Regions from separate parts of the Vibrio hyugaensis genome, predicted to be linked through region 1. Evidence: predicted binding sites of a transcription regulator. Region 1 holds the regulator's gene; the other holds the start of a gene.
The links. Region 1 encodes PurR, which represses purine synthesis genes. Its sites were predicted from a motif close to TNANGNAAACGTTTNCNTNA; they were not measured.
Positions count from the first base shown of each region.

Region 2: the regulator PurR is predicted to act here: its motif matches at 3,509-3,528, upstream of metK (methionine adenosyltransferase).

Region 1 is NZ_CP025794.1:1,039,456-1,045,384, forward strand. It holds gene elyC (envelope biogenesis factor ElyC) at 1-762, shown strand, start outside; gene torR (two-component system response regulator TorR) at 864-1,577, opposite strand; gene torD (molecular chaperone TorD) at 1,811-2,458, shown strand; gene purR (HTH-type transcriptional repressor PurR) at 2,902-3,906, shown strand; cyclic di-GMP riboswitch class I at 4,186-4,275, shown strand; gene C1S74_RS05410 (TfoX/Sxy family DNA transformation protein) at 4,392-4,982, shown strand; gene C1S74_RS05415 (TVP38/TMEM64 family protein) at 5,102-5,791, shown strand; gene C1S74_RS05420 (putative signal transducing protein) at 5,791-5,929, shown strand, end outside.
Region 2 is NZ_CP025794.1:2,718,869-2,724,797, reverse strand. It holds gene epd (erythrose-4-phosphate dehydrogenase) at 1-922, opposite strand, end outside; partial or broken gene C1S74_RS13500 (hypothetical protein) at 1,122-1,359, shown strand; gene tkt (transketolase) at 1,410-3,404, opposite strand; gene metK (methionine adenosyltransferase) at 3,772-4,926, shown strand; gene C1S74_RS13485 (DUF2189 domain-containing protein) at 5,207-5,929, shown strand, end outside.

The sequences.
Region 1 (5,929 bases):
CCAGCATTGCTACTGATAGGCTTGTTAGGTCTTGCTCTCATCAGTTTTACCACTAAACGTAAAACTGGCTGCTTTGTTGTTCTTTTCTCTTTTGTTGGCATCTTCCTTGTTGCCTTCCAACCCGTTTCAACCAAGCTTCTTATGCCTCTAGAACGCGAGTACAAAGCGTTTTTGCCGGTTCCTGGCACTGTGGACTACGTTATGGTTCTTGGTAATGGACACGTGGTAGATGATGAAATACCACCAACGTCTCAACTGAGCCGCACCGCTTTAATGCGTTTAACTGAGGGTATTCGTATTTTGCGTATGTACCCAGGTGCGAAGTTAATCCTTTCCGGTTACGCAGGTGGCTCTGAAATCAGCCATGCTCGTATGATGGCGAACGTAGCGCTTTCCCTAGGTGTCGCAAAATCCGATATTATTTTATTAGAGGATGCCAAAGATACTTGGGAAGAAGCACGCCAAGCTGCCGCGTTTGTTAAGCAAAAAGACATTGTTTTAGTGACTTCAGCCAGTCACATGAAGCGTGCTCTTTATGAATTCAACGCAGCGGGCATTAAGCCAATCCCAGCCCCAACGAACTTCATGGCGATTGATGATATCGAACAACCTTGGCAAAAGTACGCGCCAAAAGCTCGCTACTTAGAGCAAACTGAACTGTATTGGCATGAATACCTTGGCGGGTTATGGCAAAAACTGCGTGATAACGTAGGTCAAACACCGATGGTTGAAGTTGAAGATCCTGAAGTGGCGCAGCCATAGAAGGCTTACCAATCGCAGATGAAGTCCATCATCGCTAAATTGCAGAATTGCAGACACAAAAAAGGAGAGCCTATGCTCTCCTTTTTCTTTATCGCTATGAATTAGTCACCCGCGAACATGTAGCCTTCACCGTGAACTGTCACAAAGATTTGTGGGTTCTTCGGATCAAACTCCATCTTAGCGCGCATGCGTCGAATCAATACATCAATAGTACGATCGTTTGGCGCATCCACTCGGTGGCTGATCATATTCAAAATACGTTCGCGGCTTAGTACCTGATTTGGGTACGATGAGAGTGCGACCAAAAGCTCATATTCAGCTTTGGTTAGTTTCACTGGCTCACCATTGCGGCTGAGAGCACGACGTTGAATATCAAACGTCCACTCACCGAAACGTACAATGTGTTCTTCATTAGTGTCGTTCGCGATTTTTTGTGAACCATTGCGAGCCGCAGAAATGCGCCACAACAGGTTCTTAACGCGAACCAATAATTCCCTTAATTCAAAAGGCTTTGTCACATAATCGTCCGCACCCATTTCTAGGCCAACGATTTTGTCAATGCTATCCGTGCGTCCTGTCACTAATATGATGCCGATATCTGATTGGCTGCGTAATTCACGCGTAAGCATAAGACCGTCTTCACCGGGCAGGTTAATATCCAGCATGATAAGGTCCACATCACCACCTTGAAGCACTTCGCGCATTTCTGCACCGCTTTCTGCTTCACTGACTTTGTAGCCTTCATTTTGGAAGTAGCCCGCAAGCTTACTACGAGTTACAACATCATCTTCTACGACTAATACGTGATAGCTCATTTACACCACTTTCTGTCTTTTTTATTTTCCAAGACGTATTCTATTCATAACTAGTAACATTTCTAGTCATAGATACATTAAAAAGCAAGATTTTGCGATTTTATTGATTCAAAGCAAGCTTATTTACAGCCATTCATAAACAAGCACATTTTCCCATAATGGATAACAATTATAGTTACTGCTATTCATCTTAATTGTTTACACTTAGGGGAGAATCATTCAGGAGCAAAAAAATGCAAGAAGTGAAAGCTTTTAACGAAAAACGCGCAGAGATCTATTGGTGGTTTTCTAGTCTGTTCGCAAAAGAACTCACAGAGAAAGAACTAGAAGCTTACCAGAGTGTGGAAATTCGAAGCTTTTTAGCAGGTTTAGGTGAAAATGAATCACTGAAGCCAGCCGTTGATACCCTTGTTGACGCACTCAACCGCCTACAAGACCGAGAAGATGCGCAATTAGAACTTGCTGCAGATTTCTGTGAGCTTTTCCTGAAAACAGAAAAGCATGGCGCATTACCTTACGCATCTATGTACATCGGTGAATCTGGTCTTTTAAATGACAAGCCAGCAGAAGAGATGGAAAAACTGATGGCCGATTTTGGTGTTCAGGTTGATGAGAACCTTAAAGAGCCAGCTGATCACTTAGCGGTTGAACTGGACTTCTTAGGTAACATGATCATCCGTTCTAACGAATTAGAACAAGACAAACACATGGAAGAAGCGTTCGAGAAACAGAACGACTTAATCCAAAAGCATCTTATGTCTTGGTTGCCACAGTTTGCTGCGAAATGTAAGCAATTCGACGAATTTGGTTTCTATGTAAGCGTTGCGCAACTATTAATTGCATTTTGTAAACTGGACAGCACCTACCTTCTTGGTGAATAATTGCCGCCAATTTCAGGGAGCTCGCAAGCGGGCTCCCTATTTTATTCGTTAATTTTTTAATCTAGCACATAGAAGCCCTTTCCATTTAGCAGTTAAAATGTGACCTCAATAGCGCAAAACACCTGCTGAAAATATTGCTAGTGTGCCCACATCAGTCTAAAATGTGAGCGCAAACGATTAAATACGACTTATATGTAAACCGCTGAAATATGGCGGTTTTTGTGTTTTATTAACAAGATTGCTGACTAATTCCTCACTTATATAAGTAAGGAACATGAGATTCAGCAACAAATGTTGCTACAAACCTTTTTATACCGATTTCGGAACAACCGCTGCCTAATTAATTGAACCTTAAACTTCAGATATGGTTCAATTCGCGCAACATACTAAGCGTAAGGTTGTATTCACTACGGTATTCAGTAGCTCGATACAGGACATCATTTATGGCCACTATAAAAGACGTTGCTCGCTTAGCCGGCGTTTCTACCACAACAGTTTCGCACGTAATCAACAAAACGCGTTTTGTTGCTGAAGCAACCCAAGAAAAAGTAATGAAAGCGGTTGATGAACTAAATTACGCGCCAAGTGCAGTTGCACGTAGCTTGAAGTGTAACTCAACTCGCACTATCGGTATGTTGGTAACGCAATCGACTAACCTTTTCTTCTCAGAAGTTATCGACGGCGTTGAAAGCTACTGTTACCGTCAAGGTTATACACTGATCCTATGTAATACTGGCGGTATCTACGAAAAGCAACGTGACTACATTCGCATGCTAGCGGAAAAGCGCGTAGATGGTATTTTGGTGATGTGTTCTGACTTAACGGAAGAGCTGAAAGAGATGCTTGACCGTCATTCTGATATCCCGAAAGTAGTGATGGACTGGGGCCCAGAGAGTTCTCAAGCGGACAAGATCATTGATAACTCTGAAGAAGGTGGCTACATCGCAACAAAATATCTGATCGACAATGGTCACACTGATATTGCTTGTTTGAGCGGTCACTTCGAAAAAGCCGCATGCCAAGAACGAATTGCAGGTTACCGCCGCGCAATGGCAGAAGCAAACTTAGTAGTAAATGAAGATTGGGTACTTGAAGGTAACTTTGAGTGTGATACTGCCGTGCTTGCTGCTGACAACATCACTGCAATGGAAAAACGTCCTACTGCGGTATTCTGTTTTAACGATACCATGGCGCTTGGTTTGATGAGTCGCTTGCAACAAAATGGCATCAAAGTACCGGACGATATCTCGGTAATCGGTTATGACAACATCGAGCTAGCGGAATACTTCTCGCCACCGCTAACGACCATTCACCAACCAAAGCGTCGTGTTGGTAAAAATGCCTTTGAAATTTTGCTAGAACGCATCAAAGACAAAGAACACGAGAAGCGAATTTTCGAAATGCAGCCAGAAATTGTAGTGCGCAACACAGTTAAGAAACTAAACTAAACCTGCCTATAATTTTATAAAGCGCTCTTGTGGGCGCTTTTTTATTGCCTAAAAATAACATTCCTCAAACATTTCAGTGTGTCAATATCTACGTAAGCTTAGATAAGTTGCTGTTTTAATTGGACGTAGCCTATTTCCTACATCAACCTTTTGTATGACAAGGGATCGTTCCCAAATATGAAACCAAGCACACCAAATAAACACTATTAACTGAACCAATATCACACTTTTATATTTGAAACGTGATGTTAATTCAATATACGAAGTATTCTCAAAGTGTCACGCACAGGGCAAACCATTCGAAAGGGTGGGACGCAAAGCCTCCGGCCTGAACCATCTTATTAGATGGAAGGTAGCGGGGTTACCGATGGCAAATATGCATTAAGTGAGTTTACCCTTTAATGACATTGTGTCTGCATGCATTTGCTAATCTCTCGGACCTGATTTTTGGTGGCGTAATATTAATTACACCGAGATAACACATCATGGATAAACCGATACTCAAAGACTCAATGAAGCTGTTTGAGGCACTTGGTACTATCAAGTCGCGCTCAATGTTTGGTGGCTTCGGGCTTTTCGCCGATGAAACGATGTTTGCACTAGTTGTAAATAACCGACTTCATATTCGAGCTGACCAACAAACTTCATCTGACTTCGAGACTCAAGGACTAAAACCGTACGTCTACAAGAAACGTGGTTTTCCTGTGGTTACGAAATACTATGCTATTTCTGATGACCTATGGGATTCAACGGATCGCTTGATTGATGTTGCAAAGCAATCTCTCGAGACTGCCAAGCAAGAAAAAAAACAACAAGCAAGCACCAAGCCTAATCGATTGAAAGACCTTCCGAATCTGCGCCTAGCAACTGAACGTATGTTGAAGAAAGCGGGCATTGACTCTGTGGAGCAATTAGAAGAAGAAGGTGCCCTGAGCGCTTACAAAGCAATCCAAGATACGCATGCCTCTACGGTAAGCCTTGAGTTGTTGTGGGCGTTAGAAGGTGCAATCAACGGCACCCATTGGAGCGTCGTCCCTCAGTCTCGCCGCGAAGAACTGATGAGCGCACTGTCTTAACACGCACTATCAGCATGACATTGAGTAAAAACCGCAGTTTTCATACTGCGGTTTTTTTTTGAAATTTTTTCTTCTCTTATTCTGTCTTATTATTTAAGAAGCCAAATGGAGTAATTACGATGAATAAGAAACTAATTTTAGGACTGATCCTGCTCGCCACCATTCTCTTTTTAGGGGTAAATTTTGGCCAATATCTCACCTTAGAAAATGCCAAAGCACAACAAGCAGCACTAAATACGTTCATTGACCAAAACTTTGTGTTTGCTGCGGCGACTTACTTCTTAGCTTACATCGCAATCACCGCCTTCTCTATTCCGGGAGCCGCCGTTGTTACCCTGCTCGGCGCTGCCCTATTTGGTTTTTGGACCAGTTTATTATTGGTGTCTTTCGCCAGCACCATCGGCGCAACTATTGCATTTTTGAGCAGCCGCTATCTATTACGCGAATGGGTACAAAGTAAATTTGGTAATAAACTTAATGCTATTAACCAAGGTGTCGAAAAAGACGGTGCGTTTTACCTATTTTCACTACGGTTAATCCCAGTGTTCCCGTTTTTCTTGATCAACCTCTTAATGGGGTTAACACCGATGTCTATCAGCCGCTTCTATTTAACAAGCCAAATCGGCATGCTGCCTGGTACTGCCGTTTACTTAAATGCGGGCACTCAACTAGCCACTATCGACAGTCTTTCGGGAATAGTGTCACCAACCGTATTAGCGTCATTTGCTCTGCTTGGTTTGTTCCCTATTATCGCTAAATGGGTTATGAATAAGGTCCGCCCTGCTCAAGTTCAAAATGGAAACGCTTAATGAAAATCTTCATCGCTAAAAACCCTGCGGAAGCTCATATCGTTTGTGAGCTCCTCAAAACCGAGCAGATACACTGTGAAGTAAGAGGCGAAGGTATGTTTGGGTTGAAGGGAGAGTTGCCCTTCAGCGATGATACAG
Region 2 (5,929 bases), 1.7 Mb from region 1:
CTCTAGTCTGAGTTCCATCCACAATGGCACTGTGGGGATCATGGTTAAAGTCGATGGAAACGAGCGGCGATTCAGTATAGTCAACAATGTTACGTAATGTACACTGAGATGCGTTAACAATGGTTTGATTTACGTCATTAACTTTCACATTTGTACTAATTGTGACACTTAAATCCATCGCAGTGACGTTAACTGTCGGAACTCGAACCGAAATGGCTTCGAATTTGTTGGAAAATTTCGGGAAGATTCTTTCAATTCCCTTATGCAACTTAGTATCGACAGGAATGATGGATTGACTGGCAGCACGAGTACGACGTAAATCATTATGATAAGCGTCAATCACCTGCTGATCGTTCATTGATGAGTGAATAGTAGTAATGGTGCCCGACTCAATGCCAAAGGCTTCATCTAAGACTTTAATAATTGGAACGATACAATTCGTCGTACACGAGCCATTAGAAACAATGCGATGCTCGCCTTTTAACGTTTCATGGTTCACGCCATAAATGATGGTGTTGTCGAGGTCATTTGCACCAGGGTGAGAAAACAGGATTTTCTCTGCACCTGCTTCAATATGAGCTAAGCCATCCGCTTGTGAGCCAAATACGCCAGTGCAGTCTAAGACAATATCGACCTCTAAATCGCGCCATGGCAACAGGTCAATTTCAGCGAGGTGAAGGATTCGAATGGGGTCATATTCACCACTGTCATGATGAACATAAAGATGTTCTTGATCGTGAGAGATTTTCTTTCCGAAGCGGCCATGACTGGTGTCATATTGCAGAAGATGGGCCATTGCTTCTGGTTGTGCAAGCTCATTGACAGCGACAACCTTAATTTGTTGGTGTTTACCGCTCTCATATACTGCTCGCAGTACATTACGACCGATACGTCCAAATCCATTGATCGCAACCTTTAGCATTTCTCCCTCGCCTCACCAAAAATTCGTGTCACAGATAGTACCTGATACGAAGGCAGAACGCATTAAGTAAGTGATCTCACTCGCGGTAAACTATCTTTTCACTTCACGATATATTCACATTGCCAATATATTCATTTCTGACCTCGCGTATTTCACTTGGCACTTTAACTCCTTGTTTTACCACCAAAAGGAAATGCGTATGTCAGGTTTTCCCGCTGCTCACTTTTGTAAGCGATGCAATAGAGAAACACCACACTCTGAAGTGCTGGTCCGTAAGCCAAGTAGTTTATGATACGGATAAATCGATTCTTGGAACGTTAAAGCTTTGGGCTCATACCTTGCTAAATGGCGGCCACTATTACGATATGGATCGCTATGTCACCTGTAAGGAATGTGGACACAAAAAGAAAGACAACTGGGGAAAAGAATTTGAATAGGCACAAAAAAACCGAGCATTAACGCTCGGTTTTTCATTTATAACGCGAAATTACGCTAGCAATTCTTGTGCTGTGTTCACTACGTTTTCTACAGTGAAACCAAACATTTCGAACAGCTGGTCAGCCGGCGCAGACTCACCGAAGGTTGTCATACCGATGATGCGGCCGTCGAAACCAACGTACTTGTACCAGAAGTCAGCAATGCCCGCTTCTACCGCGATACGTGCCGTTACGTCTGATGGTAGTACAGATTCACGGTAAGCAGCGTCTTGCTTGTCGAATGCATCTGTTGATGGCATTGAAACAACGCGTACTTTCTTACCTTCAGCCGTTAGTTGCTCAGCAGCTTTCACTACTAGCTCAACTTCAGAACCTGTCGCGATTAGGATTAGCTCAGGCTTACCATCGCTGTCTTTCAGGATGTAAGCACCTTTTGCGATGTTCGCAACTTGCGCAGCATCACGATCTTGTTGCGCTAGGTTTTGACGAGAGAAGATAAGTGCAGTTGGCGCATCTTTACGCTCAATCGCCAGTTTCCATGCTACTGCAGATTCAACTTGGTCACATGGACGCCATGTGCTCATGTTTGGAGTCAGACGTAGTGAAGCCATTTGCTCAACCGGTTGGTGAGTTGGGCCATCTTCGCCAAGGCCGATAGAGTCGTGCGTGTAAACTTGGATGTTCTGAACTTTCATCAGAGCAGCCATACGCATAGCGTTACGAGCGTATTCCATGAACATTAGGAATGTTGCGCCGTAAGGAACGAAACCACCGTGTAGCGCGATACCGTTCATGATCGCTGTCATACCGAACTCACGTACACCGTAATGGATGTAGTTACCAGAGAAGTCGTTCGCATCTAGAGACTTAGAACCTGACCACATGGTTAGGTTAGAAGGCGCTAGGTCAGCAGAGCCACCCATGAATTCAGGAAGCATTTGACCGAACGCTTCTAGTGCGTTTTGAGATGCTTTACGTGATGCAATGTTCGCTGGATTAGATTGAAGATCCGCAATAATTTGGCTCGCTTTTTCTTCCCACTCTGCAGGAAGTTCGCCGTTTAAACGACGTTTAAGCTCTGCCGCTTCTGCTGGGTAAGCCGCTGCGTATGCTTCAAACTTCGCATTCCAAGCCGCTTCTTTCTCAGAACCTGCTGGTTTTGCATCCCACTCAGCGTATACGTCTGCTGGGATTTCAAATGCAGGGTGTTCCCAACCTAGGAACTCACGTGCTGCTGCGATTTCGTCTGCACCTAGTGGCGCACCGTGACAGTCGTGTGAACCTGATTTGTTTGGAGAACCAAAACCGATGATGGTTTTAGTACAGATCAGCGTAGGACGAGGGTCTGCTTTTGCCGCTTCAATAGCAGCATTGATCGCTTCAGAATCGTGACCATCTACAGCAGGGATAACGTGCCAACCGTACGCTTCAAAACGCTTAGGTGTATCGTCAGAGAACCAACCTTCTACGTGACCGTCGATAGAAATACCGTTGTCATCCCAGAATGCGATCAGTTTACCTAGACCTAGTGTACCTGCAAGAGAACATGCTTCATGCGAGATACCTTCCATTAGACAGCCGTCGCCCATGAACACGTAAGTGAAGTGGTCAACAATGTCGTGACCTTCTTTATTGAACTGTGCCGCTAGCGCTTTCTCAGCCATTGCCATACCAACCGCGTTGGTGATGCCTTGACCTAGAGGACCAGTCGTTGTTTCGATACCTGGTGCGTAGCCGTACTCCGGGTGACCAGGAGTCTTAGAGTGAAGCTGACGGAAGTTTTTAAGATCGTCGATAGACAGCTCGTAACCGCTCAGGTGCAGTAGAGAGTAAATCAGCATAGAGCCGTGGCCGTTAGACAGCACGAAACGGTCGCGGTCTGCCCACTCTGGGTTAGCTGGGTTGTGGTTTAGGTGAGAACGCCAAAGAACTTCAGCGATATCAGCCATACCCATAGGTGCGCCTGGGTGGCCAGAGTTAGCTTGTTGAACACCATCCATGCTAAGAGCGCGGATTGCATTTGCCAGATGTTTACGAGAAGACATGTCTGCTCCTGAGTGCATTAAGCGAATTGATAAAGGAATGTGGGCGCTTTTATCTTACTAAGAAGGGATAAAAGCGCCGCAATATTCTCTCAGAGCCAAATTCCGACTGCAAACGTTTTACTCACCATTTTTGAGGTTTTAACTCAATCTTTTCGCTGATTGTCTGCATTTTTCTATAAATTCATCATCCTTCAAGCAAACGATTGGGTAATAAGTCAGATGAATTGGATTGGAAAAAGAACTTGTAATTCGAACACGGCAATTTAAAATAGACGTCTAGATGTAGAAACACCTACAAACTGTATTGTATTTTTCGTGGCAAGCTTGCGTTAGTTGGCCATGAGTAAACCTTAAGATTGGAGCTATCATGGCTAAGCACCTGTTCACTTCTGAGTCGGTATCAGAAGGTCATCCAGATAAAATCGCAGACCAAATCTCTGACGCAGTTCTTGATGCAATTCTTGAGCAAGACCCAAAAGCACGTGTTGCTTGTGAGACTTACGTTAAAACCGGCATGGTTATGGTTGGCGGTGAAGTAACAACGTCGGCATGGGTTGATATTGAAGAAATCACTCGTGAAACTGTTCGTGAAATTGGTTACGTTCACTCTGATATGGGCTTCGACGCGAACTCGTGTGCGGTTCTAAACACCATCGGTAAGCAGTCTCCAGACATCAACCAAGGTGTTGATAAAGCAGACCCTAAAGAGCAAGGCGCGGGCGACCAAGGCATCATGTTTGGTTACGCAACAAACGAAACTGAAATCCTAATGCCAGCTCCAATTACTTACTCTCACCTACTTGTTAAGAAGCAAGCTGAAGTTCGTAAGAGCGGTAAACTAGACTTCCTTCGTCCAGATGCAAAATCTCAAGTAACGTTCCAATACGACCAAGGTAAGATTGTTGGTATTGATGCGGTTGTTCTTTCGACTCAGCACTGTGATTCAGTAACAACACCAGACCTACGTGAAGCAGTGATGGAAGAGATCATCAAGCCAGTATTGCCTTCAGAGTGGATCACTAAAGACACGAACTTCTTCATCAACCCAACCGGTCGTTTCGTTATCGGTGGTCCAATGGGTGACTGTGGTCTAACTGGTCGTAAAATCATCGTAGATACCTACGGCGGTGCAGCTCGTCACGGTGGCGGTGCATTCTCTGGTAAAGATCCATCAAAAGTAGACCGCTCAGCAGCTTACGCGGCACGTTACGTAGCGAAAAACATCGTAGCAGCTGGCATGGCTGACCGTTGTGAAATCCAACTTTCATACGCTATCGGTGTTGCTGATCCAACGTCTATCATGGTTGAAACGTTCGGTACTGAGAAAGTATCACACGACATCATCATTGAAGCGGTTCGTCAAAACTTCGACCTACGTCCATACGGTCTACAAGAAATGCTTAACCTGCTTCAACCTATCTATAAGCAGACGGCAGCATACGGTCACTTCGGTCGCGAAGAGTTCCCATGGGAAGCAACTGATAAAGCAGCACTTCTACGCGATTTCGCTGGCATCAAGTAATCGAGCCACGCAAGAATCGATCAAGCCCTCGCCTTTGGCGGGGGCTTTTTGTTTCCCCCTCCCTTTTTCTTTTCTATCTCTTTCTTGAACAAAAATTCAGCATTTATTTGTAAATTGCCCTAACTCCGCCAATAGTTAACATAATGTTAAATGCACTTTCCGACGCATATAACGTATAGAGATAAGATGCGGACTCACGTGATGAAAAGAGTAATGAAAACGTCAGTCAGGCATCCTTTATGGCCTAGGTGCCATCGTGGGAATAAATCAAGGAGGAGTTATGCCTCGTACCGTGAATCCGTCTGACTTCCAAAATAAACGAAAGGAAGTCCCAGATAACGAATATGCCAGAACCATTCCGTGCAATACCGTGAATCTTTCGGCCCCATTCCATTGGCTCTCACTAGGTCTGCACGACTTCGTTCGTATGCCAGTCATTAGTGCCTTTTACGGCATCTGCTTTATGGCCGCCGCTATTGGTATCGTGCTTCTGGTTCAATGGCAAGGCACACACTTAGTGGTGATGCCGAGTCTGATTGTCTACATGCTAATCGGCCCATTCCTAGCACTAGGCTTATATGACGCCAGTTGGGAGAGAGAGCGTGGACACAAACCAAGCTTGTTCCATTCAATGAAAGCCATTGGACGAAATTCGACTTCTCAATGGGCATTCGCTGTAATGCTCGCGGTATGTATGATTTTCTGGATGCGAATTGCCGCTCTGCTTCATGCACTTTATCCGTCCGTTCAAGGCGCGCCACTGACTGACTTCTTGCCTTTCCTAGTGATTGGCTCTCTAGTTGGCTTGGTATTAGCGTGCATCGTGTTCAGTATTTCTGCTTTTTCTATTCCTTTAATGATGGAAAGGCGTGTAGACATGATGACCGCCGTCTTTACCAGCTTTAACGCTGTGAAGTCCAACATTCCTGCGATGATCGTATGGGCAGCCATCATTTGTGGCGGTATCTTAATTGGCTTTGCAACGTACGGCATAGGTATGCTC